Corallococcus caeni: one gene and its partners. The main gene of each other region encodes a partner of the protein of the gene in region 2 in a complex. Links are inferred from orthologs where the notes say so. Each region holds a gene or a part of one and is shown on either strand. Other genes may lie near its edges. The genes, in order: dinB, dnaN and holB.

What was found.
Region 1: the proteins of dnaN (region 2) and dinB are in contact, whole or in part, in a solved structure (PDB 1OK7), measured with the Escherichia coli proteins. The link is inferred for Corallococcus caeni from one-to-one orthologs.
Region 3: the proteins of dnaN (region 2) and holB are in contact, whole or in part, in a cryo-EM structure (PDB 8GIZ), measured with the Escherichia coli proteins. The link is inferred for Corallococcus caeni from one-to-one orthologs.

What each region holds. Positions count from the first base shown.
Region 1 is NZ_BTTW01000001.1:641,663-646,605, forward strand. The notes cover bases 1,020-3,952. They hold dinB (DNA polymerase IV), read left to right. Parts: upstream 1,020-1,849; coding sequence 1,850-3,055; downstream 3,056-3,952. Other genes in these bases: AABA78_RS02670 (RluA family pseudouridine synthase), read left to right, coding at 1,020-1,398; AABA78_RS02675 (secondary thiamine-phosphate synthase enzyme YjbQ), read right to left, coding at 1,395-1,808; pcnB (polynucleotide adenylyltransferase PcnB), read right to left, coding at 3,139-3,952. Also shown: AABA78_RS02665 (serine/threonine-protein kinase), read left to right, coding at 1-460; more of AABA78_RS02670, read left to right, coding at 457-1,019; more of pcnB, read right to left, coding at 3,953-4,866. UniProt on the Escherichia coli protein: Poorly processive, error-prone DNA polymerase involved in translesion repair and untargeted mutagenesis. Copies undamaged DNA at stalled replication forks, which arise in vivo from mismatched or misaligned primer ends.
Region 2 is NZ_BTTW01000002.1:151,541-156,355, forward strand. Bases 1,029-3,833 are described here. They hold dnaN (DNA polymerase III subunit beta), read left to right. Parts: upstream 1,029-1,780; coding sequence 1,781-2,887; downstream 2,888-3,833. Other genes in these bases: AABA78_RS08645 (hypothetical protein), read right to left, coding at 1,046-1,549; AABA78_RS08655 (ATP-binding protein), read left to right, coding at 2,999-3,833. Also shown: AABA78_RS08640 (caspase family protein), read left to right, coding at 1-998; more of AABA78_RS08655, read left to right, coding at 3,834-4,207; AABA78_RS08660 (RING finger protein), read left to right, coding at 4,289-4,815. UniProt on the Escherichia coli protein: Confers DNA tethering and processivity to DNA polymerases and other proteins. Acts as a clamp, forming a ring around DNA (a reaction catalyzed by the clamp-loading complex) which diffuses in an ATP-independent manner freely and bidirectionally along dsDNA.
Region 3 is NZ_BTTW01000001.1:308,883-313,797, forward strand. The notes cover bases 822-3,726. They hold holB (DNA polymerase III subunit delta'), read right to left. Parts: upstream 2,839-3,726; coding sequence 1,804-2,838; downstream 822-1,803. Other genes in these bases: holA (DNA polymerase III subunit delta), read right to left, coding at 822-1,807; AABA78_RS01270 (cyclic nucleotide-binding domain-containing protein), read left to right, coding at 2,921-3,726. Also shown: AABA78_RS01255 (hypothetical protein), read right to left, coding at 17-466; more of holA, read right to left, coding at 491-821; more of AABA78_RS01270, read left to right, coding at 3,727-4,411; AABA78_RS01275 (SGNH/GDSL hydrolase family protein), read left to right, coding at 4,609-4,915. UniProt on the Escherichia coli protein: Part of the beta sliding clamp loading complex, which hydrolyzes ATP to load the beta clamp onto primed DNA to form the DNA replication pre-initiation complex.

The DNA of each region.
Region 1 (4,943 bases), on a different replicon or contig from region 2:
GTGCGAGGCGCTGGCGTACATCCATGGCCACGGGCTGGTGCACCGCGACCTGAAGCCGTCCAACATCATGGTGGACGACGACCGGCAGGTGCGGCTGATGGACTTCGGCCTGGCCAAGTTCCTCGCGGACGACGCGGGCATCACCGCGGACGGCAAGCTCGTGGGCACCTACCGGTACATGGCCCCGGAGCAGATTCTCGGGGAGCCGCTGGATGGGCGCTCGGACCTGTACAGCCTGGGCGTCATCCTGTACGAGCTGATGAGCGGGCGTCCGCCGTTCGACGCGAAAACGCCGCACGAGCTGTGGCGTCAGGTGCTGGAGACGGAACCCCCGCCGCTGCTCGCGCTCAACCTGCATGGCGACCCGCAGCTGGCGCGGGTGGCCCATCGCCTCATCCGCAAGGAGCCGGACGACCGGTTCCAGACGGCCGAGGAAGTGTACGAGGCCCTCTCCGAGTGACCACGACGACGACGCACACCCTCACCGTGGACGCCGCCAAGGCGGGCCAGCGGGTGGACCTGTTCGTGGGCGAGGCCCTGGGCCTGTCCCGCGCCCGCCTCAAGCGCCTCTTCGAGGAGGGCCAGGTGCGCGTGGACGGCCGCCCCGCGAAGAAGGGGCTCACCATCACCGAAGGCCAGAAGGTCGCCGTGACGGTGGAGGAGTCCGTGCGCGAGGCCGTGCCCGACACGGACTTCCCGCTGGTCGTCCTGCACGAGGACGCCGCCCTGCTCTTCGTGGACAAGCCCGCCGGCCGGCCCTCGCACCCGCTGCAGCCGGGGGAGACGGGCACCGTGGCCAACGCCCTGGTGGCGCGCTACCCGGAGGTCGCGCAGGCGTCCCAGGACCCGCGCGAGGGCGGCCTGTGCCACCGGCTGGACGTGGAGACGTCCGGGGTGCTCGCCGTCGCCCGCACGCGCGAGGCGTGGACCGCGGTGCGTGAGGCCTTCAGCAACCGCACGGTGGACAAGCGCTACCTCGCCCTGGTGACGGGCCCGCTGGCGGACGAGGGCGAGGTGGAGGTGCCGCTGCGCCACCACCCGCGCCACCCGGACCGCGTGGAGCCCGCCCCCTACGGCGCCGAGGACGCGCGCGAGGCGCTGTCCCACTTCCAGGTGCTGGCCCGCTCCGGGGACTACAGCCTCGTGGAGGTGCGCATCCTCACCGGCGTGCTGCACCAGGTGCGCGCGCACCTGGCGGGCGTGGGCGCGCCGCTCGTGGGGGACGCGCTCTACGGCGGCCGCGAGGCGCCGGAATTGGGGCGGTTCTTCCTGCACGCCCGCTCGCTCACCGTGCCGCACCCGGTGACGAAGGAGCCCGTGAAGGTGGAGAGCCCGCTGCCGCCGGACCTGGTGGCGGAGCTTTCGCGGCACGGGCTGTCGTGGCCGGTGGCCGGCTAGTCCCCCATCACCTTGACGATGACGCGCTTGCGGCGCTGGCCGTCGAACTCCGCGTAGAAGCACTGCTGCCAGGGGCCCAGGTCCAGCTTGCCGGCGGTGACGGGGATCAGCACCTGATGGTGGACGAGCATGGACTTCAGGTGCGCGTCGCCGTTGTCCTCGCCGGTGCGGTGGTGGCGGTAGTCGGGGCCGGAGGGCGCCAGGTGCTGGAGCCAGTCCCAGATGTCCTCGTGGAGGCCGGGCTCGTCGTCGTTGACGAAGACGCCCGCGGTGATGTGCATGGCGGACACCAGCACCATGCCCTCCTGGATGCCGCTCTTCTTCACCAGGGCGGCCACGGTGTCCGTGAGGCGCACCAGCTCCCGGCGGGCTTTCGTCTCGAACCAGAGGTATTCGGTGAGGGTCTTCATGGGTCGCACTGTCAGAGGGGGCCACTAGAGTGACTCACGCCATGCGAGCCATCCTCCACGTGGACATGGACGCCTTCTATGCGTCCGTCGAGCAGCGCGACAACCCGTCCCTCCGGGGCAAGCCGGTCATCGTTGGCGGGCATGCACAGCGCGGCGTGGTGGTGGCCGCGTCCTACGAGGTGCGCCCCTTCGGCGTGAAGAGCGCGATGCCCATGGCCAGGGCGGTGAAGCAGGCGCCGCACGCCATCGTGGTGAAGCCGCGCTTCTCCGCGTACGCGGAGGCCAGTGAGCAGGTGTTCGCCATCTTCGAGCGGTACACGCCGCTGATTGAACCCCTGTCGCTGGACGAGGCCTTCCTGGACGTCACGGCGTCGGTGGGGCTGTTCGGCGCGGCGGCGGACATCGCGAAGCGGATCCGCAAGGAGATCGCCCACGAGCTGAACCTGCCGGCGTCCGCGGGCATCGCCACGGCGAAGTTCGTGGCGAAGATCGCCTCCGACCTGGCGAAGCCCAACGGCCAGCGCGAGGTGCGGCCGGAGGAGACGGTAGCCTTCCTGGCGGGGCTGCCGGTGTCGCGGCTGTGGGGCGTGGGGCCCAAGACGGAAGAGGCGATGAAGCGCGCGGGGCTCTCCACGATTGGTGATGTGGCGACGCGGGACGTGGCGTGGCTGGAGGAGCGCTTTGGCGCGGCGAGCGCGAAGCACCTGTGGGAGCTGTCGCACGGCATCGACGCGCGCGACGTGGTGCCGGACCGGGCGGCCAAGAGCGTGGGCGCGGAGGACACGTTCGAGGAGGACCTGACGGGCGTGGAGGTGCTCAAGCCGCACGTGCACGCGCAGGCCCTGCGGGTGGCCCGGCGGCTGCGGCGCGCGGCGCTGAAGGGGCGCGTCGTGCAGCTCAAGCTGAAGTTCGCGGACTTCACGCTCATCACCCGGCGCACCACGCTGCGTGAGGCGACGGACGACGGACAGGTCATCTACCGCGCGGCGCTGGAGCTCTTGGAGCGCGCCCACGAGGGCAAGGCCCTGCGGCTCACGGGCGTGAGCGTGCAACTGGACGACGACGAGGCGCAGCTGGGCCTGTTCCCGGCGGCGGCACCGAAGTCGTCGAAGCTGAACGAGGCGATGGACCGCATCGCGGCCCGCTTCGGGAGCAAGGCCATCACCATGGCGGACATCGCGGGGGCGGAGGCGTCGGACGACGACCAGCACCGCTCCGAGAAGCCGGTGGACAAGCCGAAGCGGTAGCGCGTCACCGGGCTCCCGGACACGACAAGGGCCGGAGCACCTGAGCGCTCCAGCCCTTTCGCTTCAGCAGTCCCGCAGGGGCACTACCCCTCGCCGGCGTCGGAACCGGAGGAGGCGCCCGAACCGCCGCCCTCTCCGCTCCCGTTGCCACGACGGCGACGGCGGCGACGGCGCTTGCGGCGGGGGCCTTCCGCGTCCCCTCCACCATTCGCACCGGCGCGCGGCGGCGGCACCTCTCCGGCCTGCCAGGCCTCCAGCGCCTCGCGGCCCTCGCCCGTGGCCTCCACCGTCATCGTGAAGACGGCCAGCGCCTCGTTGAAGAGCGGGTGGCGGCGGAAGGCGCCCGTCTTGCGGCGGCGCTCCCCGGACAGCGTGCGCTGCATCAGCAGCAGCATGCGGCAGCGCTCGGCGATGCGGCGCGGCAGCCGGGCGGACTCCACGAAGCCGGCCAGCAGGTCCTCGATGACGCGCGACACCGACGCGCGGCCCTCGTCCTGCGAGTCGTCCGGCGGCGGCTGCGCGCGGCTGATGGGCACCAGCAACGTCGCCAGCAGGATGGCGTCGTCCAGCACCTCACCCGCGGACACGCGCTTATCCAGCGCCTGCGCGAAGGCGTAGAAGGTCTTCTCCCCTTCCTTGCCGTGCTCACGCAGGTACGCGTCCACGGGCGGGAGGAGAATCTTCAGCGCGTCCAGCGCCGCCAGCAGCTTCAGCGCCGGGGCGGACACGCCGCCGCGGATGAGCCGGAACGTCTCCTCCAGCAGGCGCGCGGGGGCGCAGCGCGGCAGGTCCTCCACCGCGCCCTCCATCGCCGCGTACGTGCGCGACTCGATGTCCAGGTCCAGCTTCGCCGCGAAGCGCACCGCGCGCAGGATGCGCACCGGGTCCTCGCGCATGCGGATTTCCGGGTCGCCAATCGTCCGGATGAAGCGCTCATCCAGGTCGCGCCGGCCGCGCACGTAGTCGATGACCCGGCCTTCGGCCGCGTCGTAGAACAGGCCGTTGATGGTGAAGTCGCGGCGGCGCGCGTCCTGCTGCGCGGTGCCGAAGACGTTGTCGTGGGTGATGAGCAGGTCCTCACCGGACTGCCCGTCGTCCGAGCCCGCCGAGCCCGGCGCGCCCGCCGCCGGCTCCAGCTCCGTCGGGTTCGCGCGGAAGGTGGACACCTCCACGATCTTCCCGCCCTTGAAGTAGACGTGCGCCAGCCGGAAGCGCCTTCCGATGAGCCGGCAGTTGCGGAAGATGGCACGCACCTCGCCCGGGTGGGCGCTGGTGGCCACGTCGAAGTCCTTGGGCTTCTTGCCCAGGAGCAGGTCGCGCACGCAGCCACCCACCAGGTACGCCTGGTGCCCGTGCTGGTGCAGCCGCAGCACCACCTTGAGCGCGTCCGGATCCATCTCGTCCGGGTCGATCTCCGCCGGCTCGCCCGTGCGCGTGGTGGTGGGCGCCTGCAGCTCCGGCTCGTTCGCGGCGGGCTCCGGCTCAGGCTCCAGGATGACGGCCTCGGGCTCGTCGGCTTCGTCACCCGCCTCGGCGGCGGCCTGCGCGTCCTCCGCCTCCGCGGCCTTCAGGGCCTCGGTGGCGGCCCGGATTTCGTCGCTGACCTCGGGGCCGGCGTCCTCGCCGTCGTCATCGTCGTCGAACCCGTCGTCCTCTCCCGCGTCCGCGGAATCGGGGGGCTCGGCAGGGGCCTCGGAGGCCCGGGAAGGGGTTTCGTGCTCGCTGGGGCGCTCGGCGGAGTCCGCGGGCGCCTGGGCCTCGGGGCGCTCGGGGCGCTCCTCGTGGCCTGTCAGGTCCAGGGGGGAAGACATGGGAAGAACCTCGCGCGCGGACCCGGATGCCTCGGCCGCTGCCGCCTCGAAGGAGGCCTCTCCGCGCGCGTCGTCTC
Region 2 (4,815 bases):
GCCTGGCCATGGCGCTGGGCTTCAACACGTCCGGCGCGGACGTGGCTGGCGCGCAGCTGTCGCTCGTCACCAACGTGGCGGGCGGCGCGGTGCGGGGCGCCCAGGGGACGCTGGGGCTCAACGTGGCCAACGGGGACGTGGACGGCGTGGGGCAGCTGGCCCTGGGCGCGAACGTGGCGCGCGGCGCGCTGGGCGGCGTGCAGGCGGCGCTGGGCGCCAACGTCACCACGGCGGACGCCACCGGAGTGCAGCTGTCACTGGGTGTCAATCACGCGAACGGCACCATGAAGGGCGTGCAGTTCACGCTGGGCATCAACTCCGTGGCGACGGCCGCGCGGGGCATCCAGGGGTCGGTGCTGCTCAACCGCGCCCCGTCCCTCACCGGCATGCAGCTGGGGTTGATCAACGTGGGCGGTGACGTGTCCGGCATGCAGCTGGGGCTCATCAACGTCGCGGACACGGTGCACGGCATGCAGCTGGGGCTCGTGAACGTCTCCGACGAGGTGCACGGCGCGCCGGTGGGCCTGGTCTCCTACGAGAAGAAGGGCCAGCTGCACCTGGAGGTGTTCGGCAGCGACGTGCAGCTCACCAACCTGGCGCTGAAGTTCGGCGGCAGGCACTTCTACACGACGCTGCTCGCGGGGATTGGACCGGACGACCGCGTCCAGCGCTTCAGCCTGGGCCTGGGCCTGGGCGGGCACATCCCGCTGGGCTCGCGCTTCTGGGCGGACGTGGACGTCGCGGGCAGCCAGGTGCTGTCCACGCGCGATCCGTTCTCCGGCGGGTCCAACACCCTGCTCACGCAGGCGCGGCTCATGCTGGGCTTCCAGGTGATGCCGAGGCTGGCCGTGTTCGCCGGCCCCACCTACAACGTGGCCTTCACGTGGGGCGAGCCGGAGTTCGCGAAGCTGACCACGCTGCCGGTGCGCTCGCACGCCATCGACGCGGACACGCGCATGCAGCGCTGGCCCGGCTTCCAGGTGGGCGTGCGGCTCTGAGCGACAGCCGGGACCGGCTCAGGAGTCGGTCCCGGCGCGCAAGCAGCTCAACCGACGACGCGGGTGGCGCGCAGGACGATGGCGTCGCCCGCGGGGCCGGCCTTGAGCCGCTTGTCCAGCGAGCCCTCCAGCTTGAGGCCGGGGCCGCCCTTGGCGGCGCGCTGCAGGAGCTCGCCCATCTTCGCGTCGTCCCCGCCAGTGACGGCGCTCAGGTCGATTTCGTGGAGGGACTGGAGCTTCTTGTCCGGCGCGTCCGCGCTGAAAAGGTCGTAGTGGTCGCAGGGCGGCGCGAAGCAGCGCTTCCCGTTGTCCTTGACGATGTAGACGGTGCTGGTGGTCATGGTGGCGTCTCCGGGTGAGGGGGTGGGGGCGGCCGTGCCGGGTTCGTTGGCGGCGCCCGCGGGGGCGTCCACCTCCGTCCGCTTCAGGTCGGTGGGGGCCGCCGCGCCGGACACGTCACCGGACGGCTGCGCGGGGGGAGAGGACGGCGTGCTGCACGCCACCGGGCCGAGCACGAGCACGGCGGACAGGATCAGGGAGCGGGCGTTCATGGCGACTCCGGAAGGAGGACGGGGTGTCCTCCTTCAACGCGGGAGGGACACGACCGGGTCCACTCTGCCCGGCCGCGCGCTCGCCGGCCAGGGTGCCAGGGGCGATTTTGCTCCATGTCCTACATGGGCCGGAGCCCGTCGAGAAAGGGGTGCCAAGACGGTGCCTGTTCGTTGTACACCCGCGCCCCAAGAGATCGGCCTCCGGGGCCGTGACCTGTAAGGACGCCCACGATGGAATTCCGCATCGCCGCCGACGAGCTGAAGAAGGCCCTCTACCGCGCCCAGGGCATCGTGGAGCGCAAGACGACGATGCCCATCCTCGCCAACGTGCTGCTCACGGCGAACAAGGGCAGCATCACGGTCACGGCCTTCGACCTGGACATCGGCATCGTGTCCGAGCACGCCGCGGACGTGGCCAAGCCGGGCGCCGTCACGCTGAGCGCGAAGTACGTCTTCGACATCGTGCAGAACCTCCCGGACGCGGAGGTCACGCTCAAGAAGCTGGCGAACAACTACGTCGACATCTCCTCCGGCTCCGCGCACTTCAAGATCGTCGGCATGGCCGCCGAGGAGTACCCGAAGCTGCCCAAGGAGGAGAGCGCGCCGCTGGTGCAGATCTCCGGCAACGTCCTTCTTGAGATGATCAAGAAGACCCAGTTCGCCATCTCCAGCGACGAGACGCGCTACATCCTCAACGGCGTCTTCTTCGAGCCCCAGTCCAGCGGCAAGGTCCGCATGGTGGCCACGGACGGCCACCGGCTGTCGCTCATCGAGCGGGAGATGTCCGGCGACTTCAAGCTCAAGAGCGGCGTCATCATCCCGCGCAAGGGCCTGATGGAGTTGAAGCGCCTCCTGGACGAAGCCCCGGACGCGGAGTGCCACCTGGGGTTCGCGGAGAACTCGGCGCTGTTCAAGAAGCCGGGCCTCACCATGGTGATGCGCCTCATCGACGGGCAGTTCCCGGAGTACCAGCGCGTCATCCCCAAGGAGGGCGAGAAGGTCGTCCTCGTCCCGAAGGTGCGCCTGCTGGAGGGCCTCAAGCGCATCGCGCTGCTGTCCGCGGACAAGAGCAACGCCATCCGCATCGGGCTGGAGAAGGGCAAGCTGCTCATCACCGCCAGCAACCCGGACCTGGGTGAAGCGCGCGACGCGCTGGACGTGGACTACAAGGGCAACGACATCACCATCGGCTTCAACGCCCGCTACCTGATGGACGTGCTGGGCGTGACGGACACGGACGAGGTCAGCTTCGAGCTGGGCGACGAGCACAGCCCGGGCGTGCTGCACGGCCCCGGCGACCGCAGCTTCACCGCCGTGGTCATGCCCATGCGCGTCTGAGCCGGGCTGGCGTCCACCTTCCCACGTCGGGAGGGGGGCAGCGTTCCAAGCCTGACGCTCCGCGCCAAGGGGAGGCCTGCGCCCGGCGCGGCGGCTCCTTATGATGGGGGCGTGGCCACCCGTCCGGATGATCTGAAAGCGCGGCTGGAGGACCGAGCGGACCTCCTGGAGGCCACGCGCCTGCGCTACCGCACGCTCAAGGGCGTGCTGGAGTCCTTCTTCTGGAAGGACCGGACGCGCAACCACTTCGAGCTGCTGCGGGAGGTGGCCGCGGCCCAGCCGGAGGTGGACGCGACGCTGGCCGCGCTGCGACGCCGCGTGGAGGCGGAGGGCTGGCCGCGAGACGCGGCGCCCGTCCGGCTGATGCACGAGGTGGAGCGCCTGCGCGAGGCGGTGGAGCGCGCGGCGGAGCGGCGGCTGGCCTCGGCGTCGGATGACGAAGCGGCGGACGTGCCCGCGACGCTGGGGGCGCGGCTGTTGCGCCTGGAGACGGAGGTGCTGGACGCGGCGCCGTTCCTGGGCGGGCGTGTCTGGGCCCAGGCGGTGGAGCTGTTGCCGCGCAACCTGCCGGAGCTGCGCGCCGCGTGCGCCGCGGGCGAGGTGTTCGAGCGCGTGTTCAAGCGCCCGGTGACGGAAGGGGCGCCGGCGTTCTCCGACGACGAGGCGCGGGAGCTGGCGCGGGCGCTGCCGCTGGGGGCCGCCGCGCTGGTGGCGCTGTGGGAGCGGCTGGAGCGCTACGACAGCCGGGGGAGGGTGAAGGACTTCCTCCAGCGGCGCATGCGCCGTGCGCCGACGCGGGTGGCGCGCAGCGGGCCGGAGCTGCTGTTGCACGCGGCCTTCTGGCACGACGTGGCGAGGGTTCGCGTGCGAGCGGTGCTGGAGGCGGAGCTGGCGCCGGTGGTTCCGCGCGAGCTGGAGCTGCCCGCGCTGTTGTCCTGGCGGGCCGCGCTGTCGGAGGACCCGGCGCTGCGGCTGTCCGCGCGGAGCGTCTTCACGGAAGGGCGCGCGGGGCTGGTGGAGACAGCGGCGGCGCTGGCGGCCCTGTCGCGCGAGCGGCCCCGGGGCGCGTGGAGTGAAGAGGTCGCGTGGGCGCGGCTGGAGCAGGCCGCGCAGCGAGCGCGCACGGAGGAGGGGCCGGAGGCGGAGGCCCTGCGGGACGCCCTGCGCCTCTTCGTGATGCTGAGAGGCCAGGCGCGCACGCCCGCGCGGCTGTTCTCACCGGAGCACGCGAAGCCCGCGAGCGGAGACGTGGCGCGCAACGGGGACCTGGTCGCGCTGGTGCAGGCGGCGCGTCACGCGGCGCTGCGGCAGGGTGGCTGAAGACAGACGCCGGTTTGGGGTGATTGGAAGGCTTCTGTTAGGTTGACAGGGCCGTCTCCTTTTCCGGTTGTCACCCCGCCCATGACCCAGCCTGTTCCTCCGCCTGCCTCCGAAGAGGCATCGCTGCAGTTCGACCGCGCCGAGTTCACCGAAGCCCCCTCGGCGACGAAGTGCTCCTTCTGCCAGCGCGCCATCCGGAGCGTCTACTTCGAGGCGAACCAGCGCCTGCTGTGTCCCGAGTGCCGCGAGCAGGTGGAGTCGGCGATGACGGGCGGCTCGAAGTCGAAGCGCTTCGTGATGGCGTCGGTGTTTGGCTTTGGCGCGGCCATCGCGGGGGCGCTCGTGTATTGGGTGGTGGGCCTGACGGGCTATAACATCGGCCTCATCGCCATCCTGGTGGGGTGGATGGTGGGCACCGCCGTGTTCAAGGGCTCGGAGTCACGCGGCGGCTGGGTCTACCAGGCGCTCGCGGTGGGGCTGACGTACTTCGCGGTGGCGGGCTCGCTCGCGCCGGATGTCTACAAGGAGATCGAGGCGCCGCCTCCAGCCGAGGCCGAAGCCGCTGTGGATGCGGCCGAGCCGCCGTCCCCGGGGCGCAACCTGGTCGT
Region 3 (4,915 bases), on a different replicon or contig from region 2:
ATTCGCACACCGTGCGTCAACGCCACACGCCGAGCAGCACCCGCGCGCGGCCGTCCATGGGGAGCTCCGCCTCCTCCACCGCGGTGAAGCCGGCGTCGCGGGCCACGTCGGCCAGGTGCCGCATCCACGGTTTGTAGGGCATCCCATTGTCGGAGCAGCAAGGGACGACGGCGAAGCCCAGCCCGTGGCGCGCGGCGTACTCGATGATGATCCGCGTGGCGCCGTCCGGGTGCATGCCCACGACGAGCTCCGCCTCGCAGGGCTCTTCCAGCGTGAAGAGCCGCTGGGCGTACTTCACGGGCAGGTGCTTGTGGCGCAGGTCGAAGGTGGTGACGGTGCGCCCGCGCTGGGTGAGGGACTCGTTCAGCTTCCCCATGCCGCCGGCGATGTCATAGACGCGCAGGGCCTGGGGGAAGCGCGTGACGAGCAGGTCCGCGAAGAGGTCGAAGCGTCGCTTGTCCGCCATGGCGGCTCCTTCCACCCGGCCCCATCAGGCGCGGGTGCACACCGTCCACAACAGCCGTTCAATGACGAGCTTCCCGCTGGCGGAGGACTTCAGGGCCAGGTCCGCGTCCGCGCACGCCACCAGGGCGTTGAGCAGCTCGCGGCGCTCGTAGCGCGCGGCGGCCTGCATGCCGAACGCGAGCGCCCACGCGTTGGGCGTCTTGCGCTTGGTGGCCTTCAGCTCCTGCTCCAGCTTCGGGAGGATGCGCGCCTCCACGTCCCGGCCGGTGCGCGGCGGCTGCCCTCCGGCGTACTTCTCCAGCCAGGCGTGGTTCTCCAGCAGCGAGCGGACGATGGACGCCACCGCGCCCAGCAGCTGGAGCGCGTGCGTGCCCTGCCCCATCGCGTCCTCGGCGTAGGAGAGCGCGTCGCGCAGCTCGCGCTTCTGGAGCGCCTCCGTGAGCTCGAAGAACTCCTCCTCGCGCGCGTGGTGCACCAGCAACGCCACGTGCTGGGCCTCGATGGTGGGCCCCTCCGAGTAGACGGCCAGCTTCTCCAGCTCCGATTGGAGAAGCCGGATGTTGCCGCCGATGCGCTCCTTGAGCCCCTCCAGCGCGCCCGGCCCCAGCTTCTTCTTGAAGGGGACCAGGAACTCCTTCGCGATTTCGCTGAGGTCCAGGTCCTTGTGGCGCGCGGCCACCTTGCGCTCGAAGAGGCGGCCCTTGTCCTGCGCGAACTTGAGCAGCGGGCTGCGCGAGTCCACGTCCGTGGCCGCCAGCACCAGCGCGTGCCCCGGCGGCACGCCCTTCTGGAGCAGCTCCAGGAGCGCGGACGCGTCCCCTTCCGGGGCGCTGATGCGCTCGTCGCGGCAGAAGGCCGCCGCCTCCTGGAGGAAGGCGAGGTCCGCCTCCGCCAGGTCCACGTTCAGTTCGTCCTTCCACTGCTCCACGGTGGGCGCGCCGGGCACGCGGGGATCCAGCTGATCCACGCCCCAGCCCGCGCGGCCCGCGAGCGCCAGCAGCCGCCGGGCGCCCTCCTTGCGCTTGCCCGCCTTCCACGCGTCGCGCGCCTTGGCCAGCGCGTCGCCCTTGCCCTTCTTGGGCGCGAGGAACTCCGGGTCGCGCACCAGCACCACCTTGCGCCCGGGGAACAGCGGCATGGTGGCCAACTCCTGCGCCACCTCGCGCGGGGAGGCGGCGTCCAGCACCGCGAGGTTGAGCCCCATGGCGGCGTCCGGCACCAGCGTCTTCACCAGCTCGTCGGCGCCCTTGCGGACCAGGAACTCCTCGCCCCACAGGAGGTACAGCGGCCACACCTTGCCGCCCTTCACCTCCGCCAGCACCTCGTCCATGTCCGCGCTCATCGGCCCTCCACGCACAGTTCGATGAGCAGCCGCTCCAGCTGCAGCCGGGGCGCGCCGTTGCGCGAGCCGATGGCCGTGCGCGCGGACTCCAGCAGCGCGTGCCGCCGGTGCAGCGCGGCCTCCGACGTGCGCTGCGCCGCCGCCTCCGCCAGGGCCTTCAGGTCCCGGTTCGCCATCGCGTCCTCGGCCCCCGCCTTCGCGAGCGACACGTCCCGCGTCCACAGGATGAGCAGCTCCAGCGCCGTGTCCGCGTCCTCGCGCGAGCCGCCGTGGGCCTCCGCGAAGCGCAGGAGGGCCGGGATGTCGTCACCGCTCAGGGCTTCGAAGGCGGTGAGCACGTCCTTGCGCTCCTTCAGCGCGTCCACGTCCAGCGCGAGCGCGCGGCCCAGGCTGCCCCCGGACATCACCGCGGCCAGGGCGGCGGTGTCCGCGTCCAGCTTGCGCTCCTGTTGCACGTGCCGTGCGACCAGGTCCACCGGCAGCGGACCGAAGTACACCTTGCTGCACCGGCTGCGGATGGTGGGCAGTAGCCGGTCCATGGCGCTCGCCACCAGGATGAGGGTGGTCTCCGAGGGCGGCTCCTCCAGCGTCTTGAGGAACGCGTTCTGCGCCTGGACGTTCATCTGCTCCGCGCTGACCAGGATGGCCACCTTGCGCTTGGATTCCAGGCCGCGCAGCGCCAGGCGCTCCTGGAGCTGGCGTACCTGCTCCACGCGCAGCTCCCGGCTGGGCGTGCCGGTGAAGTCGGAGCGGCCCGCCAGTCCTCGCGACACGCGCTCGTCGTCCGGCATCACCCAGGTCACGTCCGGGTGCAGGCCCTTGGTGATGCGCACGCAGCTGGTGCACTTGCCGCAGCCCACCTCCGGGGCCTCCGGGCACGTGAGGGCCTGGGCCAGCCCCACCGCGGCCAGCTCCTTGCCCACACCTTCCGGTCCGGCGAACAGGTAGGCGTGATGCACCGAGCCAGACCGCAGGGCGGACTGGAGTGCGTCCGTCGCGCGGGGCTGTCCCTGCACCGAGGCAAGCGTCATGGGGGCGTGTATCTCCGCTCGGAGGGCACCCGTCAACCGCCACCTTGACCCGTGCGCGCGCGGCCGGTCTGATTCGTCGGACGTGCTGAACTTCCTCGAAGGCCACCTCCCCCTGCTGGCGGGCTCCGTCCTGACGGTGCTCCTGCTGAGCATCCAGCGCACCACCCGGGACCCGGACCTGCGCGACGACCTGCGCGGCGCGGTCCGGATGCTGCTCGCCTTCCTGGTGCTGCGGCTGGCCTCGCGCATCCTGCCGGAGGCCACGACGCCGGAGGGCCTGCGCAAGTTCGTGCACGTGGGCTGGATGCTCACGTTCGCCTACGGCGTCATCCGGGCCGGGGTGGCGTTCGCGCTGAAGCTGGTGCGGATGCGCTCGCCGGTGACGACGCCGAAAATCCTCCGCGACGTCATCGACTTCACGCTGTACGCGCTCGCCACCGTCCCCATCCTCCAGAGCCAGCTCAACCTGGACCTGGCGGGCCTGCTGGCCACGTCCGCGGTGCTGACGGTGGTCATCGGCCTCGCGCTCCAGGAGACGCTGGGCAACCTCTTCGCCGGCCTGTCGCTGCAACTGGACCGGCCCTTCGAGGTGGGCGACTTCATCCGCATTGGCGAGCACACCGGACGGGTGGTGCACATCGGGTGGCGCTCCATCCGCATCGCCAACTTCCGGCGCGAGGTCATCACCCTGCCCAACAGCATGGTGGGCAAGGAGCACGTGAAGAACTTCACCCAGCACCGCGAGCCCGTGGGCATCGAGATGCAGGTGGGGGTGTCGCTGGACGCGCCGCCCAACCAGGTGAAGCAGGCACTGCTGGACGTGGCGCGGGAGATTCCCCAGGTGCTGGTGCAGCCGCCGCCCCTGGCGCGCACGGTGGCCTTCACGGACTCCAACGCGCAGTACATGATCCGCGTCTTCCTCAACGACTTCGCGATGTCGGACACCGTGCGGGAGGAGCTGCACACGCGGCTGTGGTACCGGCTGCGCCGCGAGGGGCTGGAGCTGCCTCATGCCCAGCGCACGGTCACCCTGCGCCGGGAGACGGGGCACCGCCGCCGCGAGCTGGCCGACGACACGGTGCGGGAGCTCCTGCGCCAGGTGGACCTCTTCGCGCCGCTGGGCCCGGAGGAGCTGGAGCGCCTGCGGTGCGAGGTGGTGGTGCGCCGCTTCGGCCGCAACGAGCGCATCATCCAGGAGGGCGACGAGGGCGGGACGTTCTACGTCGTGGCCTCCGGCGAGGTCAGCGTGCGCGCCGGCACGCTCCAGTCCGAGATCACGCGGCTGGGGCCGGGCCACTACATCGGAGAGATGTCGCTGCTCACCGGAGAGCGCCGCGCCGCCACCGTCGTGGCGCTCGAGGACTCCGTGCTGCTGGAGCTGGACCGGCCCACCTTCGCGCGCCTGTTCTCCGACTACCCGGGCCTGGCCCGGCAGCTCTCCGCGCTCCTCGCCCAGCGCCGCACCCAGCTGCGCGCCGTGGCCCAGGCGTCCGGCGGCGGACCGGACCACTCGCCCGAAGCGGGCCGCATCCTCGGAAGGCTGCGGGCCCTCTTCGGCCTGACGCACGAGTAGCGGTTTTCCCCGGACCAGCGCCGGGGCAGTCACGACCCGCTGTCCTCAAGTCCCAGGCGGGTTGGAAGGCATGCATCCAACCGCGTCGCCAGGGGCTTTGACGCTCGGAGGCGGAAAGGTCTAAAGGTTCACACATGCAAGTCATTCGTGGCTTTCCCGCGCGATTAGGCGCCCTGCTCCTCCCGGGAGCACTGCTGATGGCCCTGCCCCCGAGCGCGGCGGCCACGGCCCAGGTAAAGCCAGACGCGGCCCTCGCGGGCCTGGAGCGGCTGTCGCACCGCCGCGTGTTCTTCGGCCACCAGTCGGTGGGCGGAAACATCCTGGACGGCGTGCGCGGCCTGCGGCCCTCGCCCGGTCCGACGGCGCCCGCCATCGTGGAGGTGAAGGACGCGAGCGCGACGATTCCCCAGGGCACGCTGGCGCACGCGTTCGTGGGCCAGAACGAGCAGCCGGAGACGAAGCTCGCGCACTTCGAGCGGCTGCTGGACGGCGGCATCGCGAAGC